Regions from separate parts of the Pelosinus sp. UFO1 genome, predicted to be linked through region 1. Evidence: riboswitches for the same ligand, from Rfam matches in the RefSeq annotation. Region 1 holds a riboswitch; each other region holds the start of a gene.

Evidence for each region. A riboswitch is a leader RNA that binds a small molecule or an ion and turns the genes downstream of it on or off. The one in region 1 is predicted to bind cobalamin.
Region 2: another riboswitch for cobalamin. It lies ahead of UFO1_RS18815 (sirohydrochlorin cobaltochelatase); the one in region 1 lies ahead of UFO1_RS05565 (nicotinate-nucleotide--dimethylbenzimidazole phosphoribosyltransferase).
Region 3: another riboswitch for cobalamin. It lies ahead of cbiD (cobalt-precorrin-5B (C(1))-methyltransferase CbiD); the one in region 1 lies ahead of UFO1_RS05565 (nicotinate-nucleotide--dimethylbenzimidazole phosphoribosyltransferase).

The regions. Positions count from the first base shown of each region.
Region 1 covers NZ_CP008852.1:1,249,467-1,256,411, forward strand. The annotation lists gene UFO1_RS05540 (magnesium transporter CorA family protein) at 1-113, opposite strand, end outside; gene UFO1_RS05545 (EutN/CcmL family microcompartment protein) at 136-438, opposite strand; gene UFO1_RS05550 (iron-containing alcohol dehydrogenase) at 633-1,793, opposite strand; gene cobS (adenosylcobinamide-GDP ribazoletransferase) at 2,016-2,768, shown strand; gene cobC (alpha-ribazole phosphatase) at 2,900-3,505, shown strand; cobalamin riboswitch at 3,607-3,803, shown strand; gene UFO1_RS05565 (nicotinate-nucleotide--dimethylbenzimidazole phosphoribosyltransferase) at 3,916-4,953, shown strand; gene UFO1_RS05570 (PocR ligand-binding domain-containing protein) at 5,096-6,298, shown strand; gene UFO1_RS05575 (response regulator) at 6,323-6,945, shown strand, end outside.
Region 2 covers NZ_CP008852.1:3,976,816-3,983,760, forward strand. The annotation lists gene UFO1_RS18780 (AarF/ABC1/UbiB kinase family protein) at 1-115, opposite strand, end outside; gene UFO1_RS18785 (YgcG family protein) at 276-1,028, opposite strand; gene UFO1_RS18790 (SHOCT domain-containing protein) at 1,300-1,542, opposite strand; gene UFO1_RS18795 (N-acetylmuramoyl-L-alanine amidase) at 1,597-1,806, opposite strand; gene UFO1_RS18800 (DUF6803 family protein) at 1,861-2,370, opposite strand; gene UFO1_RS18805 (heavy-metal-associated domain-containing protein) at 2,637-2,846, opposite strand; gene UFO1_RS18810 (hypothetical protein) at 3,459-4,208, opposite strand; gene UFO1_RS18815 (sirohydrochlorin cobaltochelatase) at 4,283-5,149, opposite strand; cobalamin riboswitch at 5,407-5,586, opposite strand; gene UFO1_RS18820 (isoprenylcysteine carboxylmethyltransferase family protein) at 5,668-6,321, opposite strand; gene lgt (prolipoprotein diacylglyceryl transferase) at 6,323-6,945, opposite strand, start outside.
Region 3 covers NZ_CP008852.1:2,384,849-2,391,793, reverse strand. The annotation lists gene UFO1_RS11170 (glycosyltransferase family 39 protein) at 78-1,616, shown strand; gene UFO1_RS11165 (glycosyltransferase family 39 protein) at 1,628-3,229, shown strand; cobalamin riboswitch at 3,336-3,511, shown strand; gene cbiD (cobalt-precorrin-5B (C(1))-methyltransferase CbiD) at 3,588-4,688, shown strand; gene cbiE (precorrin-6y C5,15-methyltransferase (decarboxylating) subunit CbiE) at 4,673-5,299, shown strand; gene cbiT (precorrin-6Y C5,15-methyltransferase (decarboxylating) subunit CbiT) at 5,296-5,877, shown strand; gene cobM (precorrin-4 C(11)-methyltransferase) at 5,926-6,681, shown strand; gene UFO1_RS11140 (cobalt-precorrin 5A hydrolase) at 6,678-6,945, shown strand, end outside.

The DNA of each region.
Region 1 (6,945 bases):
TCTTCAGTTGTTGGATTGGTTAACTTCACCCAAACCCCTTTTTCCAGGGAATCTAGGGTATCAAATGAAACTTCTTGTAGTTTTTCTTGTAGTGTTTTATATACTGTCAGCATGATTTCTCCTTATTTTCTCATCCTATCCCTTTTGCACCCAATATTGTGCTTTCGAAATGCCTTCTAAATCAATATTGTCTACAATTCCAACAATAGCTGCATCAACAGGGCTGTTATCGCTATTCATTACACGGCGTGCAGAGCTTCCCGTTGATACTAAGACGGTCTCGCCATTTCCTGCACCAACAGTATCGACTGCAACCTGCAAACTAATGGTGTTCATACCGTCTAAATTTAAAGGTTGGACCACCAAAAGTTTACTTCCAACTAAGTTTTCATTTTTAGTTGGTGCCACAACTGTTCCGACAACCTTACCAAGCCACATGAGAATTCCTCCTACATACGAATACTATGCAATCATTACTAGTTATTTGTTTCTGATGTAATTCTTTTGACAAAAGGAGATGGTTTCCTTTGTATTATATTGTGAGACCATAGAATATTCTTGTTTTCGTATAAAAAATGAGAAGGCCCTTATTGGTTAAGGGGACTTCTCATTTTTATAAAACCTAGGTGTATTTATATTGAAGCTTTAAAAATATCTTCTATTTCTTGTTGTGTGCCTTGACGTGGGTTCGTCAGACAACATACATCCATAAGAGCATTCGCTGCAAGGGTGGGAAGATCTTTTTCATTAAAGCCACGGACGTCAGAAAGATTTTTAGGGATGCCAAGGTCTTTAATAAGATCTTTAATAGCATCTACCGCTAGCAAAGCGGCAGATTCGTCGGATAAATCTCTAATGTCCTTGCCTAAAGCTTGGGCAATTTCTGCATATTTTTTAGGGACAGCATGAAGATTATAGTTGGCAACAGCAGGTAACATAATTGCATTTGCTAATCCATGGGGTAGATTATAAAAACCGCCTAACTGGTGAGCCAGGGCATGTACATACCCTAAGCTCGCATTATTAAAGGCAATACCTGCTAGATACTCTGCATAGACCATCATTTCTCTTGCTTTAAGGTCATTGCCGTTTTTGACGGCGGTTTTAAGATGGGCTGCAATGAGCTCAATTGCTTTTAATGCCTTGCAATCTGTAACGGGCGTTGCATTTGTCGATACATAGGCTTCGATAGCATGGGTTAAAGCATCGATGCCAGTGGCTGCAGTAAGGCTAGGTGGCATTGCTAGCATAAGTTCCGCATCGTTTACTGCAATGATAGGCGTAACATGCCAATCGGTAATGGTCATTTTTACATGATTTTCTTCATCCGTTATTACGCAAAAACGAGTTAGCTCACTTCCTGTACCAGCAGTAGTATTGACCGCAATCAGCGGTGCTGAAGGTTTTTTGGATTTATTCATACCAACATAGTTTTTAATTTCTCCACCATTTGTTGCTAATAAGGCAATGGCTTTAGCGCAGTCGTGCGGGGAACCTCCGCCAAAGGATATAAGAAAATCACAGCCGTTATCTTTAAATAACTTTAGTCCATAATCAACTTGAGGGATGGTTGGATTTGGTGAAACGTCATCGTAGATAATAAAGAATATGCCAGCATTTGTTAAGAGCTCTGTTAATTTATCAATTAATTTGATTTCAACTAATACTTTATCGCTGACAATCAGAGCTTTTCTAAATGCCATAGGTTTAATATAAGTTATAATTTGTTCCAAGCAGCCAACGCCTAAAATACTAATCGGTGTCATAAAGTATTCATAAATCTTTTTATTCATAAGGGTATATCCTCCTCATTCCTATTTTATTAAACCATAACACTGCTGTTTTAATTCAGCAAGGTTTGTCATGGAAGCTTTTCACATTTGAGCAATAAATCAATACAACATAACAAAGGAGACCCATAATAAGGTTGTATAATAGTATTATCACTTTGTTATGTAGTAAGGGGAGCGGAAATGCAGACTTTTGGCTAGTTTTTATTAAGGGGAGGTGGAGGATTGTTGGGGAATGTGATTGAGGACTTTCTCACTGGCTTACAGTTTTTAACGCGGATTTCTATTAAAACAAAAAAACAGTGGTCACCCGATAGCTTTAGCCGTAGTGTTAAATTCTTTCCCATTATAGGTGGTATCATAGGTTTATTATTAACGGGAATTGTTTATGGGGCACAAAATTTTTGGGGTGTAAAGTTACCGTTACACCTTATGGCCGTGAGTATAATTCTAATTGAAATTATCATTACTGGCGGATTGCACTGTGACGGATTAATGGATACAGTAGATGGTGTTTTTTCGGGGAAATCTAGGGAAAGAATGTTAGAAATTATGAAGGATAGCAGAGTTGGCGCTTTTGGTGCCATGTCCTTCTGTCTGTTGATTGTAATGAAATATTCATTAATTTTAGACATTGAACCGGTGCTGCTGCCGATAGCGATATTTGTAATGCCGATCATAGGTAGAACTGCTGTTGTCATGGCGATTACTCTATACCCTTATGCTAGGGCTGATGGACTAGGTAAAGGACTTAGTCAATGCGAACATAAAAATACTCTTTATATAGCAGGTCTAATAGCAATTTTATTATTAGTTCCTTTCGGTAAACTTGTTTTACTTAGTAGTGGGGTAGCAATTGCCTTTGCCATCCTTGTTGCTGAATATGTCAATAAACGTTTAGGCGGCTTAACAGGTGATGTATATGGGGCAGTTGTTGAACTGACAGAACTTGTAGCTCTAGTAGTATTTCTTTTTTAGTTTTCATATGTAGTAAAGCTAGTGTAATTTTTATAATAATTATATCTTTCGTTGTGTTAGTGAACAAATTAATACCTATAGAATATACCTTTGTAAGGTGAATAATTTTAAAGCAAGGAAGGGGTGAGGCGTTGACTAAAGTAATTTACGTTAGACATGGTCAAACTTCTTGGAATAAGGCAAAAAAGTACCAAGGGCATAGTGACATTCCCTTAAATGAAAAAGGATTAGAACAAGCCCAATTGGTAGGAAAGCGGCTTGCTAAGGAAAATATAAGTGCAGTTTATAGTAGTGATTTATCCCGTGCAGCTCAGACGGCAAATATCATCGCTCGGTATCATAATTTGCAAGGGATAAAGATAAAAGGATTTCGCGAAATAAACTTTGGCTTGTGGGAAGGGTGTACCTATGCCGAAATTATGGCGCTTTGGCCTGAGGCTTTAACAAGCATGTATTCTTCCCCAGGAGCAATTAAAGCGCCAGAAGGAGAAAGTTTTCTGGATCTTAAATGGAGGGCGAAGGGGGCCTTAAGCCAATGTATTAAGGCGCATGAAGAGGAAACGATTGTGATTGTATGTCATGGAGGCACAATGAGAGTACTGCTTTGTGATGCATTGCAGTTAAGTCTAGATAAGATGTGGTCTATCCGTCAAGATAGTACAGGAATTAATATCATTGAGTACTTTAGTAACCAGCCAATTCTTTCCTTGGTCAACGATACTTGCCATTTAAAATAAGGTTAGATGGGACATTTTTTACCATCTACCCTACTATCTTGCTAACATACTTGTTACACATAGGAGAACAGGTTTCATTGTAGAACTACTGTGACAACTGAATAATTTGCCACCAAACAGGTGCCTCTTACGTAAAGAGGAGAATAGGGAAGTTCGGAAGGATTGTAAAGATCCTTAAACGACGCGGTCGCGCCACTGTAATCGGGGAGATACTCTTACATTGCCACCAGGAAACTGGGAAGGCGTAAGGTTTTATGATCCGTAAGTCAGGAGACCTGCCTGTTATGGCTGTCATTTACCTCCGCGTAAGGGGTAATGCCAGAAGGATGGGATTTTTTATAAAATACCTAGCCTTTTGGGCTAGGTATTTTTATATTTAAAAATGATATGAAAATAAAGGAGGAGTAAAAATGGATTTGGAAAAAAAGGTTGATGAGTTGCTGAACGGAGCAGCAAAACCTCGAGAAAGTTTGGGCCTACTAGAAAAATATTTAAAAAAAATCATCTTGTCTTGGGGAAAGATCAATCCAGAAATGAAGCCTCATCATATAATTTTTGCAGCAGATAACGGTGTGGTAGAAGAGGGAACTGCCAATGACCCGATCGAGATTACTTATTTGCAAACGAAAAATATGGCAGCAGGTCATGCCACGATCAGTTGTTTTTGTCGGCACAATCAAATACCTTATAGCGTAGTTGACATTGGAATTAATAATAAATTAGAAGCTGGTATTAATCGTAAAGTTGCCTTAGGTACTAAAAACTTTATGAAAGAAGAAGCTATGAGTCAGGCTGAATTTGAACAAGCTTGGGATGTGGGCAAAGAAATGGTTCAGCATTTGGTTGAGGAAGGTTATAACCTAATTTCTTTTGGTGAAATGGGAATTGGCAATACCACAACCTCATCAGCAGTGCTTCATGCTTTAACGGGAATGTTACCCGAATTTGTGGTAGGTTATGGGGCTGCCTTAAATGATAATGAATTATTAAAAAGAAAACGGAATGTGGTTGCAAAAGGGGTAGAACGCCATAAAGCCCAAATGAATACTGTAAAAGATATTTTACGTTGTGTAGGGGGATTTGATATTGTTGCTATCTGTGCCGGCATGTTAGAGTGCGCAAGACTCAGGATACCCTTTGTAATAGATGGATTTATAACAGCAGTTGCCTATGCTTGTGCAGCGCGCATCGATGGTACTATTGAAAAACATGCGATTCCATCACATATGTCAAAGGAACCTGGGATGGCCTACTCACTGATGTTGGGAAATATTCTAGCAGAGGATGTATTAATCCGGGCAAATATGGCATTAGGGGAAGGAACAGGTGCTGTTCTTATGGTTTCTATGTTAAAGACAATGTCTTACACAATTCATAATATGGCAAGAATGTCTGATTTTGTGTTAAGTGAGCCTGTGCCTGCTCCCAACCAGGTTGTTGCCATGTAAAGATTGCCTTTACTTGCTAGAATATAGTAATTTATTGCTGTTAGCAGGAACTAGTTTGCTCTTTAGCTAATACTCCTCATATAAAATAGCAAAAAAGTGATATGATGCTGAAGTCTTATGAGGGGGTCTTCTAGTGCAAACAATGAATGGATTTACCTTAGGTGAAATTGTAAATACTCAGATTTTACAGGAAATTCAGGATAAATTCTCAGAAGCTACTGGGTTAGCGTCCGTAATTGTAGACCCTGAAGGAAATCCTATTACCAATCCTAGTAATTTTACGAAATTTTGCACTTATATCCGATCTTGTTCTGAAGGGTTTGCCCGTTGCACCCAATGTGATGATAGAGGAGGGCGGGGTAACCAAAAGCCCTCTGTCTATCGCTGTCATAATGGTTTAACCGATTTGGCGGCACCAATCATTGTAAACAATGAGTATATAGGGGCTTTTCTTGCAGGACAAGTTATTCTTGCACAAGCGGACTATGATACGAAAGCTGAAATGTTTGAGCGAACAGCTAACCTAGGATTGGATTCAGAATTATTGTCAGAGTTTTTTGATATTATAGAGGTTGTACCAGAAAAAAGAATTAAAGCAGCAGCAGACCTAATTTATATCATGTCAAATTATATTGTAGAAATTGGTGTAGCGAATATTGCGAGTAAGCAGCTAGTAAAAGAAGTAAAGGTGAAAGCGGAACTTGAGGCTATGCTGCGTGCTACGGAATTAAAGGCACTGCAATCTCAGGTTAATCCTCATTTTTTGTTTAATACATTAAATACAATTGCAAGATTGGCTATGCTAGAGGGAGCAAGTCAAACACAAGAAGTAGTTTATGCGTTATCAGATCTGCTTCGGAATAATTTAAGAGACATTGAAATTTTACGAAGCTTAGAACAAGAAGTAAAATCCATCAGAGATTATCTGTTGATACAGAAAGTACGTTTTGGAGAACGTATTGAGACTTATATTGAGGTAGATCCTTTGATAATGGAAACGAAGATTCCTCCTCTTACTCTTCAACCTTTAGTTGAAAATGCGATTATTCATGGTTTGGAAAACAAAGTAGAGGGCGGAGTCGTTCGTGTAAGTGGAAAAATTGAAGGAAATGACGTAGTTCTCCTTGTGAGTGATACTGGGGACGGTGTTTCAGCAGAGGATATTCGTACTATTTTCCATGCGGAAAAGCGCAAGCAAATTCATGGTCAAACGACGGGACTTGGAATCATTAATGTTCACAAGCGAATTCAGCATTATTTTGGTAACGAATATGGCCTTACCATGGAGAGTAAAGTAGGGGAAGGAACTAACATTTACATTCGAATTCCCTACTGTTCCTTATAAGAGAGTCTACCAGAGGAGAAAAGAATGTATACATTATTGATCGCAGATGATGAACAATTAGAGCGGCAAGCATTACGATTTATTGTGGAGCAAAAATGTCCGAACATTCGGATCATAGGCGAAACAGGAGACGGAAAGAGTGCTGTTCAGATTGCTGCAATAGAAAAACCAGATATTGTTTTAATGGATATCCGTATGCCTGAAATGAATGGGTTAGAAGCAGCTAAGCGTATTCGATCAGCTTTACCAAACACAATCATTATCATGCTTACCGCTTTTGATGAATTTAGCTATGCAAAACAGGCGTTAACAATTGGGGTTGTTGAGTATTTACTAAAACCTGTTCGTCCAGACGATATAACCCGAACATTGTATCTTACCATAAATAAAGTAAATGAAATCAAAAGAAGACAACAGGAAGAAATTAATCTGCGAAAAAGCGTAGAAGAAGCTATGCCTTTTATCCAAATGTCATTTGTACACGATTTGGTTTCTGGTAATATTAAAGACGTTGAACATTTCCAGGAACGATCTCGGTTTTTAGGCATGAAGGTAGATCCTGGTGTTGTATTGGCTGTTGATGTTGATAATTTTAAGCAGCTGACCTCTAGTGATAGCGAGCTAGAAAAACAAATGATAAAGCAGCG
Region 2 (6,945 bases), 2.4 Mb from region 1:
AAAAACGTCGCAATCCCAAATCTCTTACCAAAAAACCAAAACCGTACCTGATAAATACACTCGCAATATGACGGGTTCTCGCCCGCACCGCATCTTCCCTATGCCATGTTGCCATTCCCACACCGCCTACAAAACATTATATAGTATCATTATAGCCTTATGGATTGAGTTTTCAAACACAGTGTCCCGTTGCAATGCTCCCTGCCGACTCACTAACCACCACTTTAGCAAGCCTGTCTAGATGAAAGGTAAGTATAATGTTTAAGCACGATAATCTACCATTTCCGGTCCGCTCCGCCGCCGCCCCCTGATCCACCACCATATCCTCCGCCCCCACTACCACGCAACCTGAGCAATGATAATAGGAGAAAGGTAATGCTGCCGCCGAGGAGTAGCCAATCTGCGATAAATAGAAGAAAAACCCCTACAACAGCCGCCCCTTGCACCCACCATGGCAAACCATCCCACCATGCCGGAACAAGGTCGCCGCTTACTTTTGCAGTTCCTCGGGCATCTTGCGGTGCTACGATACCATATTCGGCAGAGACCAACCGCATGATAGCTTTATAGCTGTTCCAGATTCCCTGATCATAGTCACCACGCCCAGCATAGAGTATAAGGTATTCATCTTGAAGCTGCCCGACCTTGGCGTCGTTTAAAGCCCCTTCCAAACCATACCCTACCTCGACACGAGACTTTCGATCACCAACGGCTACCAACAGCAATACTCCGTTATTCAGCGATTTATCGCCGATTTTCCACTGTCTGAGCATCGCTAGTGAATAATCTTGAATTGGTTCCTCATTCAACGAATTGACAGTAACTACTACTACTTGTGCCTTGGTCTGCCTAGAAATCTTTGCTCCTAGTGTATTGATCTTCGCCTTGGTTTCTCCGCTTAATACGCCGGCGTAATCCTGCACATATATACTGCCCGCAGGGGCAGGCGGTATGGCAGGCGCCGCCGAAGCTACCGTACCGATGACCATATATACCGCCATCAGCAACCACACCAGCCATTTTTTCATAACCACCCCTCCCTCACTTCCCTCTATTACCACTATTGTACAATGTCCGTATGAAGAACTCATGAATATCCTATGAATATCTCCTACTTTTTCTTAAATTGTCTACAAAGACGACATTCCTCGCCAACTATTGAAAGAGCTGCCGTTAAATCAAAAGACCAGGATTTTTCCTGGTCTTTTCTCTCATTATTTAGTGCTAGTGTTCTCTCCGTCCCATCACCATTTTGCTCATTTTTGGCATGATAGGAGCCTTTATAAAAGAATTTGTGTTTTATTCCAGCTCTTTTTTCATGCGCTGATATTCATCAGTAGTAATTTCCCCTTTGGCGTACCGCTGTTTTAATATCTCCACAGCGTCAGTCCGGACCCCATTTGTAGTGCCGCCACGGAATAGCGTTTTAAATAGCCAAACCACTGCCATTATAATAAGAGCGGTAAACGCCAAATGAACGAGCATTCCTAGGCCCATGCCCAACCAGCCGAAGGGGCCACCGAAACCGTAACCCATCATCATAGTTCATGCACCTCCTTTGTATTAATCCTAGTATAGCTTAACATTATGGAGTTTTTATGAAGAAACTGTGCGTTTTTGATGTAAATTGATAAAGGCCACCTCTACTAATACCGCTGGGCAGTCTGCTTCTCGGAGCACCTGAAAATTTGCTTCCTTCACGCCCCGGTCAGAGGTGTTCAATTCCGCCACCAACCTAGTGTGAATGCAGGCAGCCTTTGCCCTCGTATGCTCCCCGGCACTAAAGCTGAAATGACCAAAAAGCAAAGCAGCCCCTCCTACAGGAAGGGCTGCTTTGCTTTTAACGAATTATTTTAACTTTTATTGTCCCATATGTTGCATATGTTGCATATTTCCACCAACAGCATTGGGATTCCATCCCATAATAGTTGGATCAACCATCCCAAAAATCATGGCTACGTGAGCAACAACGAGAAACACGGTCAATAGAATGAAATGGAGCTTCATCTTTTCATCATCAGATTTGCTCTTGCCGATTACACCGAGTTCCAACAAAGCAATACCAAACAGCGGAATTACACCACTGAGATAAGCCCCTACCGCGAGTATATCAGCAATGCCGCGCCACTGAATAGTAGGAACAACAGTGGTTGTTAAGTTGAGAAAGACGCCTAGAAAGTAAAACCCTAGAAAAATACCAATCACCTTATTGGCTGTTCTCCATCCACCAGCATTGGACCCACGAAGGAAGACTGTGAAAAATTCAGTTGCAACAAGTGCTTCCGCCAGAGCCACAGGAATCACCATATACAAAATTAAATTCCAAGGCTGATTGACAGCCAGCAATTCCATATAGTGTGTCATAACCATAACAATAAACACCATCCTTAATAAACTTATATTGATATTATACAAATAAAATGTGAAGATCTTGTGAAGAAACGATGAAGAACTTATGAAGTTGTGCAGATTTCATCCTGCTAACATAGATTCAGCCCCCACCCAGAGGCTGCTCTCCTTGATGATGTGACAATCACTAAAATGCTTATCTAACTTACGTACGATTGATATCGCTGACGACCTCTTTTCGTGGTTGAGATATAAAACGGATGCCATCCCTGGCATCCGCCTAACTATTAAGCAACTACAACATAGCCAGCCTCTTCTACCGCTTGATGAAGATCGGCAATCGCGGCAAAACCTGTCACCACTGCTTCTTTTCTGTCCAAATCAACATAGGCGCTTGCAACGCCTGCAACTTCTTTAAGAGCATTCTCGACGGCCATCTTACAATGACCACAAGACATTCCTTCGATTTTTATTACTGTTTCACCAGTTTGACCCATTTCATTCACCTCCCCTCTTACCTGTAGTGCTTTATCCGAAGACCAAGTCACTCTAAAGGTCTCTGGACATGATTTGTGAAATTGTTTTAAAACATTCATCATTTTCCTTGTCTACTAGCACATACTCATCCCTCTTTATACTATACCCCCGTATAGTATAATTTAAGTATATGATAATGTTTTCATCTAGTCAATACCCTATAGTGACCCAAAAGATGGCGTTGCCGTGCGGCCAATATACCAGCACTCACTACCACCTGCCGCAAAAAAAGCTGCCTTTACCGGCAGCTTTACTGGAAGAACTTTGACTGCAAGACACTACTTATTTAATGGTGTTTAAGCTTGTCTAGTCTTGCATAGGTAATTTTTTTAAACTCTTCAAATAAAACGTCCTGAACTATTTCGCTAATGGATCAGGTACATGGTTTTCGTGCCCGAGACAATAGCGGAATGGTGATCGTTCTTTTATGAGTATGAAAACATCACTATCTTTCGCTCTTCGCCATTATGTGATAGTCGCCAGCGTGATTTATGAGATGATTTTTACTTCTCCGCCCCAGGAAATCGTAATCCCCTAAGACAGCCATACGTAATGTCTGCCCAGACAATACATTAGGTCAGGGTTAAAGTGGGCAGCAAGTCGCTCTGGCCTATTAAGAAAATGATGCCAACTGCAATACTATATAACGCCGTAGTGCTTGCTAATATTACATAGACTTTTGGATTTTTTGCAGCTTGTGCATAACCATTTAAGAGAAGAAGGATTAACACAGTTTGCGCTATAAATAAACCAATAATAAATGCTAACACGGCTGTAAGTCCTAAAGCTACCGTACCAGCTCCTGCGGCCGCAGTAAATAATAAGATTTGTGTTCCAGTTTCTCCTCCAATTCCGTGAAGTATTCCTATACAGCAAGCACTACGAGCACCCAGGTCAACTGAAAAATCTTGCTGCACTGGAGTACTTACTGGTTTAAATTTTGATTTTAACCAATATGATATTTTCCTTATCCCCATAAAAAGCAATGTCCATCTACTAAGTAATACTTGCTCATCCTTCCGATTAAAAAGAGCCACAATTAACCAAATGCCCAAACCAATTAAGATAATCCCAACAATGCGTTCTATAACTCCATCTACCCATTCTGGTAATACATTTCCGAGTAAAATTGCAGCACTACCGAACACTAAATTAACCAACGCATGACCCATTACATAGTAAAGTGATAAGAAGAAACTTTTTTTCTTCGTATCTTCTGCTCCAATAAAATCGGTGATAGCGGCGATATGATCCCAATCGATTGCATGCCTAAGCCCGAGTACAAAACCTAACCCAATTATAGCGCCAATTTCGGCATTCATCTTTTTAATCTCCTTTAATTCAGCCCACAGGCATCTATCTCATGAAATTACATAATAGTATGACCGGTTTAAAACTAGTGTTTTTTAGCTTTATGCACGATCAGTTGATCAATAGCATCTTTTAGATGCTGTACATAAATATCCTGGATAGCTAGATTTTCGCCCAAGCCGTGGAAATATATATCAACATTAAACCCAGCTTTAAGTAATTGGGATTTAGCAGAATCTTCTTCATCACCAGCCATGTCTTTAGTGGCATGGTCGCCAGCTACCAGCATAAATGGCAACAAAGTCAAGTTCTTCACCTTTTTACTTTTCAATTTTTCAATAACGCTATCCAGTGCTGGGAAACCTTCGACAGTATATACAAAAATATTATTCAACCCGGCTTCTTCTAATTTTATTTGTAAAGCGGCATAAGCAGTATTAGCAGGATGTACTCCCCCATGACCCATAAGCACTATCGCTTCCTGGTCTCTTAACTTAGGTAGTTGCGTTTCAACAGCCTTAATGGCAATCAGGTAATCGTCTGGGTTGCCTTTCTGTCCCATATAATAAAGAAGTGGACGGCCAAGAGTAATCTTATCAAACACTTTAGTATGAGCAAAATGTACAGAAACCGCTCTTAACTTTTCATATTCTTCAGCAGCGGCCACATATAGTGGCTGGATGAATACTTCTTTATATCCCTCAGCTTGCAATCTTTCAAGCGCTTGCTTTTCCGTATCAATTAGAATACCATCTCGCTCAGCCAATTTCTTAATGACAATACGGGAAGTAAACGCCCGACGTACCTCGTAATTAGGGAAGGTAACTCTGATTTTGCTTTCTGTACTTTCAATGGCCATTTTCAACGTATCAAGATAAGTAGTTCCAAAGCTAACAACTAAAATAGCCCTTTTATCCGCCAAACAGTTGACGGTACTAGCTGTTTTTTCCATTATAAATTCCTCCAATTATTATAGCTAAATACCAAATGATGAATATTGGGGTAGATTTTCATGCAACATACTAACTTCCGCTCCCCAAGATGGAATCGTCAATACACTACGTAAAAAAAATAATCTCCCATCCAAGAACGGGAGACGTAATATAAGCCAGGCAAAGTTATATCGATAAAAATCCCTGCGAAAAAACGCAACGATGAAATATTGTACAACAGCATGTACTTAAATCCCCTCCCCATCGCTCGTGGGTAAACGGTGACTATTAAATAGGCAGTTCTTCTGACTTAGGATCGTAACATTCCTGCGCCTTCCCAAAACTATTATTTCAGTGACATCATGCAGGTTTGCTCCCCTTTACAGCGGCGGGACCGTGTTGGATTTACACCAACTTCCCTATTAAGCCCGTAGGCACCTATCTTACTATATTTAGTTAAGAAAATCCTATTTAAAGTTACTATCAATATCTAACGTTGTCAAGCTTTTGTTCAATACAAACCGTGTATCAAAACTTTTTACTTATCCTGCTTACTCCCAATTAGGCCCCTTCGACCTAATCTGGGGAAAAAACGTGGAGTCACTGCCGCATAGGCGGCATAGTCTTCACCAAATTGTTCCATTGCTTCCCGTTCTTCTTGCCTAGCCAACCAAATATACATCCGCACAAGAATAGGGAACATAGCCAATGTTAACAGCGTTGGCCACTGCAGCAAGAAACCCAACAGGATCACGATAAAAGCAATATATTGAGGATGACGCACATAGGCATAAGGACCATTCACTGCGATCACACCCCTACGCTGGGCACTGTGCAAAAATCTCCATGTAAAACCAAGAAAGATAAGCCCCCCAAAAATAAACCAGTTACTTAATTCGTGAATAGGATTGTGGTGGGGATCACCTGTTAGTCCCAGCAATGTATACCAAAGGTGTCCGGCATCATGAGAAAAGAGATTGATTTGTGGATAGTGGCTCCCCAGCCACCCGGAAAGTAAATAAATACTCAAAGGAAAACCATACATCTCTGCAAATAGCGCTACAATAAAAGCGGAAAAGGTACCAAAGGAACGCCAATCCCGACCAGAACGCGGACGAGTAAAACTAAAGGCAAAAATAATAAAGATAAGCGAATTGATGACCACAATTGGCCATAGTCCATAATCTGACATGTTATTCAGTCTCTCCTTTCCGATACCACAACCATAAGCTACTAGCAAGCATTGCCGTTAACAGCGCCGTCATTTGCGCCACTTTAAGACCGCCAAATAGTAAGCTATCCGTACGTAAAAATTCCAAACCAAATCGGGCCAGGGAATAGAGAATGAAATAGGTTATTGCCACCTGTCCATCAAACTGTTTCCGACGGAATATATACAGTAGGACGGCTAGAATCATGAGATCAAACCCAGCCTCAAATAGTTCGGCTGGCACCAATGGCATTGCTCCCCATGCTTGATATGCCGATGTTCCCGGCTGATAGACAACGCCATACCAGGCAGTTGTCGGCTTTCCATAGGCATCACCGTTTAATAAACAGCCAATACGCCCAATAGCCTGCCCTAGGATAAGACCTGGTGTACTAATATCGGCAAAACGCCGGAAGGATAATCCTTTACTTCGGAAATACCATCCCGCCAGCAATAAATTGGCTATCACCGCTCCCTGAATGGAGAGCCCCCCCTGCCAAAACATCAACGCCTGCAAAGGATTGCTGCTATAGTCTTGCCAAGAGAAGACAACTTCCCAAACGCGTGCTCCTAAAAATCCTGCTATTACACCATATAAAACATATT
Region 3 (6,945 bases), 1.1 Mb from region 1:
TACGATTTAACAACGACACTTTTTGTTACTAACTCAAAGACAATGAATCTTATGATTTTAACTTTTGGAGGTTACATATGTTTAATAAATTGGGAACTGGCTTTTGGCTAGTAGCCATAATTACTATATTTATAGTATTTTCTAATCTAGGCGGGATACCATTGCTAGATCCTGACGAACCTGTCTATGCAGAGACGCCTAAAGAAATGTTTGCTTTTAATGAGTTTGTCTCTCCACGTATTTTTGGTGAGTATTGGTATGATAAACCGCCAATGTATTATTGGTTAGTAGCTGCATCTTATAAAATATTAGGTGTTAATGAATTTGCTGCACGTTTTCCCTCTGCTGCCTTGGCTGTAGTCTGCGCTCTAGTGGTATATTGGTCAGGGCGCCGTTTATTTAATGAACGGACTGGAATGGTTAGTGCTTTAGTATTAGCTACAAGTATCGAATACTTTTATCTAGGTAAAGCTGCTGTAACTGATATTACCTTAGTTTTATTTCTTTCTCTTTCTCTGTTATCTTTTATTGAAAAAAGATATTATACCGCTTATATTTTTGCTGGTTTGGCAACATTAACGAAAGGCCCCATTGGCCTATTGTTCCCCGGTGGAATTATCTTTTTTTACTTACTGGTTACAAGAAATTGGTCTCTGCTAAAGAGCATGAAAATACCCTCTGGGTTGCTTGTCTATGCACTTATAGCTGCCCCGTGGTATATTATCATGTATAAGATCCATGGTAGTATTTTTATAGATACCTTTCTTGGTTTTCATAATATCACAAGATTTACGTCTCCTGAACATCCCGAGTTAGTACTATGGTATTATTATATTCCAGTTCTTGTACTTGGCTTTTTTCCCTGGACGACTATTATGCTACAGTCCATATGGGCATCTTTGACTGCCAGTAATAGGAATTTTTCAACCCTATTATTCTTAAATATTTGGGCACTATTTATTTTTGTCTTTTTTACAATTTCTCAGACTAAGTTAGTCTCTTACATTTTACCTATGTATCCACCTTTAGCGATGATAGTAGGGTGGTACATTGATATGATATGGTCACGCAAAAACATACGTTTTACAAGCTGGCCAATCCTATTGGGTCTTTTAACAATACTTTTTACAGCCGGTATGATTCTCGGTAGCAAAACCATGCCCATACTACAACTTGGAATCTATATAACCTCTGGAATTTTCATTGTAATGGCATTATTAATAGCCTATTTTGCATGGATGAAAGAAATAGGCCGTGCCTTTTGGACTCAAATCATTGCTATGGTTTCATTTTCTATGGTGTTAGTTTTTATGTTATTCCCTTTAGCCGCACCAAATTTTACAACTAAACATATTGCGCAAGAGTTTACGAAACAGTATGATGGTACATCTCCAGTATATATTATTAAATTCTTACACCCAGGTTTTACATTCTATACAAATGTTTATGGATTTGAGTTAAAGAAAGATGATGATCTAAATCAATATATTCAAGAAAGTCCAAGGGCATATTTTCTCCTTAGACAAGCTGAATATGATCGTTTAACAAACAAAAGCATCCAATTACTTACGGTTTTATCTGTTATTGACGATAAAATTTTACTACTCAAAAAATAGGGGAGGTACTTATGGCAAAGCGCTTAACAATGTTGTTGCTTTTTCTTTCATCATTAACCTTTTTTCTATCCTTTAATGCCTCTCTCCCAATAAGCGACCCTGTAGAATCCAATTATGCATTAACAGCTAAAGAAATGGTACTGACTGGTGATTGGATGTCGCCTCAAATTTATGGACATTATTGGTTTGATAAACCGATTATGGTCTATTGGTTGCTTGCTATAAGTTTTAAGATATTTGGTATTACTGATTTTGCCGCACGTTTTCCTGCCGGATTATTTAGCGCTGCTAGTGTAACTTTTACTTACTGGTTTGGACAAAAAATTTTTAGTAATACCAAAACCGCACTCTTAAGCTCTTTAGTATTAGCAACCTCCTTAGAATTTTGGGTATTAGCTAAAATGGTTATTACTGATTCTATCTTATTTTTTTATACTAGTATTACTTTAGCTATGTTATATCTCGGTCTGAAAAATACTGGTTCGAAATGGTATGTTTCATTAGCTTATATGGCCGCGGGACTGGCCGTATTAACCAAAGGTCCTGTTGGCCTTGTGCTACCAGGATTAATTATCTGTAGTTATATAATGATTTCTCGCCAATGGCAGCTATTTAGAAAGGTATTTATTCTCCCTGGGATCTTTGCCTTTTTAATAATTGCTGCTCCTTGGTATGTTAAGATGTACCAATTACACGGTACAAATTTTCTTGATACCTTTTTGGGATTACATAACTATCTTCGTGCCACAGTGTCCGAACATCCTAAAGATAATGTCTTTTATTATTATCTAGTCCTATTTCCCATCAGCTTATTACCTTGGTCAGGAATTTTCATTAAATCAATGGGTGTTGTTAGAAAAGAACTTTCGTCATCTCAGCTAATTTATTTAACAAATTGGTCTATTCTAACGATTATTTTTTACACAATGATGGCTACTAAATATCCTACATATGTTTTCCCTGCATCCTTTCCCGCAGCCTTACTAATTGGCTATACTTTAGGGAAAATGCAAAGTCTGAAGGATCGAAAGGTTTGGTGGTGGCTATCCATTCCAGCCATTGCGCTATTACTTCTTATTTCGCTAAGTAGTCGATTTATCCCAACTGCAGCTAGTTGGACAATGCTATATATTGGTGCTTTCGTTTCAATTGCTTTAATACTTTGGAAACAATTAAAAGGAAATGTCTATCACTTGCCACAGATAATAGCAATAGTAACCGTAATTATGAATTTATTCCTAATTCATAATGGCCTTATACCATTAGCAGAAACACGCTCTGCTAAAAGTATCTCTGCTGAGTTACCAGCAGAAAGGGCTAGAATAGCCTCCTATGGTGAATATTCAACATCGGCGGTGTTTTATAGTGGCTATAATATTCCTCGATTAATACATGAAGAAGAACCGCAGCAACTAGGTACTTGGGCAGGAAAATATACAATGCCTACGCAAACGATCAGAGAATTTACTTCTGATACCAGTATGTCGTATATATTGGTCTCAAATAAAGATAACAGGAATTTTATGAATGAACCTTTTTCTAAGCAGTTTTCTCCAGTCGCTACACGTAATGCGATAACACTATATCAGCGAGTGGCCAATCACAATGATTGAAACAGACTAATTGAATAAATCATCTATAATTTATAAATAATAGCAGGAATATTAGCAGTAGTAGTGGAATACTACAAAAATATACCAATAACAACATAATAACAAAATTAATAATTTGGGAATAGGTGCTTATGCTTAAAAGGGAAGTCCGGTCAAAGCCGGCGCGGTCCCGCCACTGTATTGGGGAGCACAGCTAAGAATATACCACTGGAAATAATCCGGGAAGGTTTAGCTATGTAATGAACCAGAGTCAGGAGACCTGCCTATTCTGACACACACCGTTATGACCTACGGAGGATAGGCAGGTGGTAGAATAAATTAGGTTTATTGTACCTCCTGCCTGCAGGGGGTTTTTATTTTGCAAAAAAAAATGAAGTCTGGAATTACTACTGGCACTTGTGCCGCTGCAGCAACTAAAGCTGCATTATTAGCATGGTCCGGGCAATTGCCTACTACTGTACATGTAACCTCACCACAGGGACAAAATATCCATGTAAAAATTGCAACATGTCAGCCCTTATATAATGGAGGAAAGGCAAGTATCATTAAGGATGCAGGAGATGATCCTGATGTTACAAATGGTACAATGATCTTTGCTGAAGTAGAAATCAATAAAACGAGTGAGATAATCCTAAAAGCTGGAGTTGGAGTGGGGTTTGTTACCAAACCAGGTTTATCTGTAGCTGTTGGTCAGCCCGCTATTAACCCTGGACCTCGTAAAATGATCATGCAAGCAATACAAGATGTATTACCTACTGGTTGTGGTGTAAGTGTTACTATTTCAATACCTGATGGTGAAAGGTTAGCACAACGAACTTTAAATCCAACATTAGGCATTGTAGGCGGTTTATCCATTATTGGTACTACTGGTATAGTGGAACCAATGTCAGAAGAAGCCTTTAAAAATTCATTATCACCACAGATTTCTATGGTAAAGGCATTAGGATATAATCAAATTGTCTTTGCTCCTGGAAAAATGGGACAAGAAATCGCCATCAATCGATATAATCTCCCTAGAGAAGCAGTAATACAAACTAGCAATTTTGTCGGACATATGTTGGAAAGTGCTGTACATTATGGTATGGAGCAAGTATTGTTATTTGGCCATTTGGGAAAAATTGTAAAAGTGGCTGCAGGGATTTTTCATACCCATAATCGTATGGCTGATGCTCGTTTTGAAACACTGGCTGCCTATATGGCTTCCCTAGGCGCACCGCAGTCTGCGATACAAGAAGTATTAGACTGTAATACTACGGAATCTGCTATGCCAATTATTACAAAATACAAATTGCATGAAGTGTACCGCGTAATTGCCCAAAGAGCCAGCATACGTGCTGAGCGTTATATCTTTGGTGATCTAAGAGTGGGTACTGCTATGATTACTCTTAAAGGAGATATATTAGCAACTGATGATACCGCACAAGAAATTGGAGGCAATCTAGGATGGAACATAAAATAATAGTAGTAGGAATTGGACCAGGATCACCTGATTATATATTGCCAGTGGCTAGTCGCATAATTGCCCAGGCAGACGTACTAGTTGGAAGTCAACGAGCTCTTATAACATTTGCACCTAAACATGCAACGGTTAAAGTTATCGATCGAGATATCAGTGGCGTTTTAACGTTCATCGCTACATCCCTTTCGCAAAGTGATGTAGTGGTAATGGTTTCAGGTGATCCGGGTTTTTACAGTTTCCTAGCTACTCTTAAAACTAAATTTACGTCAGAACGTATTACCGTTATCCCAGGAATAAGCTCTATGCAGTTAGCTTTCGCCCGTATAACTGCTATATGGCAAGATGCACGTCTTATCAGTATGCATGGTCGCACAGCCAATGATAATGATTTAAATTATGCTCCTGACAAAAAGCTCGGCATTCTAACTGATTATGAACAAGATCCAAAGTTTATTGCGGGCGTACTCATAGATCATGGTTGGCCGTTAAATGCAAAAGTATGGTTGTGTGCTAATTTGTCTTATGAAAATGAAGAGATTAAGCATTCAACTCTAAGTGAAGTAAAAATGCTAGATGGGTTTACTCATTGTGTAATGGTGGTGGCAGCATGAGCTATTTTCCAGGGATTAAGGATGAGGACTTTATTCGTGGTGATATTCCAATGACGAAGCAAGAAGTTCGTATTTTAGTTCTTACTAAAGCGAAGATTTGTCCTACTGACACTATTATAGACATTGGGGCCGGTACTGGCTCCCTCTCAATTGAGGCGGCCTTACAAGCTAGTAGTGGTAAAGTATATGCGATCGAACGGCATCCAGAGGGAGCTCAACTAATTCGTTCTAATGCAATACATTTTGGCGCAGATAATATCGAAGTCATCTCAGGTTCCGCACCGGAGGCATTGCAGGGTCTTCCCATTGCTGATGTAATCTTTATCGGCGGGAGCGGTGGTCACTTACAAGAACTTTTAGCCCAAAGTAATAGTTTACTTAAACCGAATGGCAGATTAGTTATCACAGCTATTACTATAGAAACATTATATGATGCTTTACATAGTATGCAGGCTAAACCTGAATTTACGGTAGAAGCTTTTGGTATGCAAGTAACACGTATAAAACAAGTGAAAAGCAGTAATATGTTGCAAGCATTAAATCCAATCTATATCATTATATGTACTAAAGGTATATAAGCTAATTATATTAGAATTTTCACTAATAAATATTTGGGAGGTTTTTCAATGCATGTTTCATTTGTAGGGGCAGGTCCTGGAGATCCTGAGTTAATTACAGTAAAGGGTCAACGTTTATTAGGAGAAGCCGATGTTATTATTTATGCCGGTTCCCTTGTCAATCCAGCCTTATTGGCGCTAGCTAAACAAGGTGCATCAATTTACAACAGTGCTCCTATGACCTTAGATCAAGTTATCGACGTTATCGAGGAAGCTGCCAGTCAAGGCAAAAAGACAGTCCGATTACATACTGGTGACCCTAGTATTTATGGTGCGATCCAAGAACAAATGGATGCCCTAGATAAAAAAAATATTACATATGATGTAATTCCAGGTGTTAGTTCTTTCTTAGCAACGGCTGCCGCATTAAAACGTGAATATACGTTACCTGATGTTTCGCAAACGGTAATCATTACACGACTAGAAGGCCGCACACCTGTACCTGAAAAAGAAAAACTAGCTCTACTGGCTAGTCACAACGCGACTATGTGTATCTTTTTAAGTGTTCATATGATTGATAATGTAATGAAAGAGTTAATGGACGGTGGTTATGAACAAGACACACCTGTAGCTATCGTACAAAAAGCTTCTTGGCCAGATCAAAAAATCTTTAGAGGCACAGTATCTACAATTGGAAAAATTATAACTGACGCGAAAATCGACCGTACGGCAATGATTGTTGTTGGACGTTGCCTAGATAGTCAATATGCATTATCACGCTTATATGCTCCTGAGTTTGGTCATATGTACCGGGACGCAAAATGAAACTGGCAATTATCTCAGTGACGAATCAAGGTGCACTGCTAGGAAATAATCTAGCAGAGAAACTAAGTAAATTAGGAAAAAGCGTAGATATTTTTGCCAAAGTTGGACGCAACCCGCTACGCCACAATACCTATGAATTGCTAAGTACCTTGGTTCATAGCGTTTTTTCTCAATACGATGGATTCATTTTCATAATGGCAACAGGTATTGTAGTTAGGGTTATTGCCCCTTATATTATTGACAAACGAGTTGATCCAGCAATCG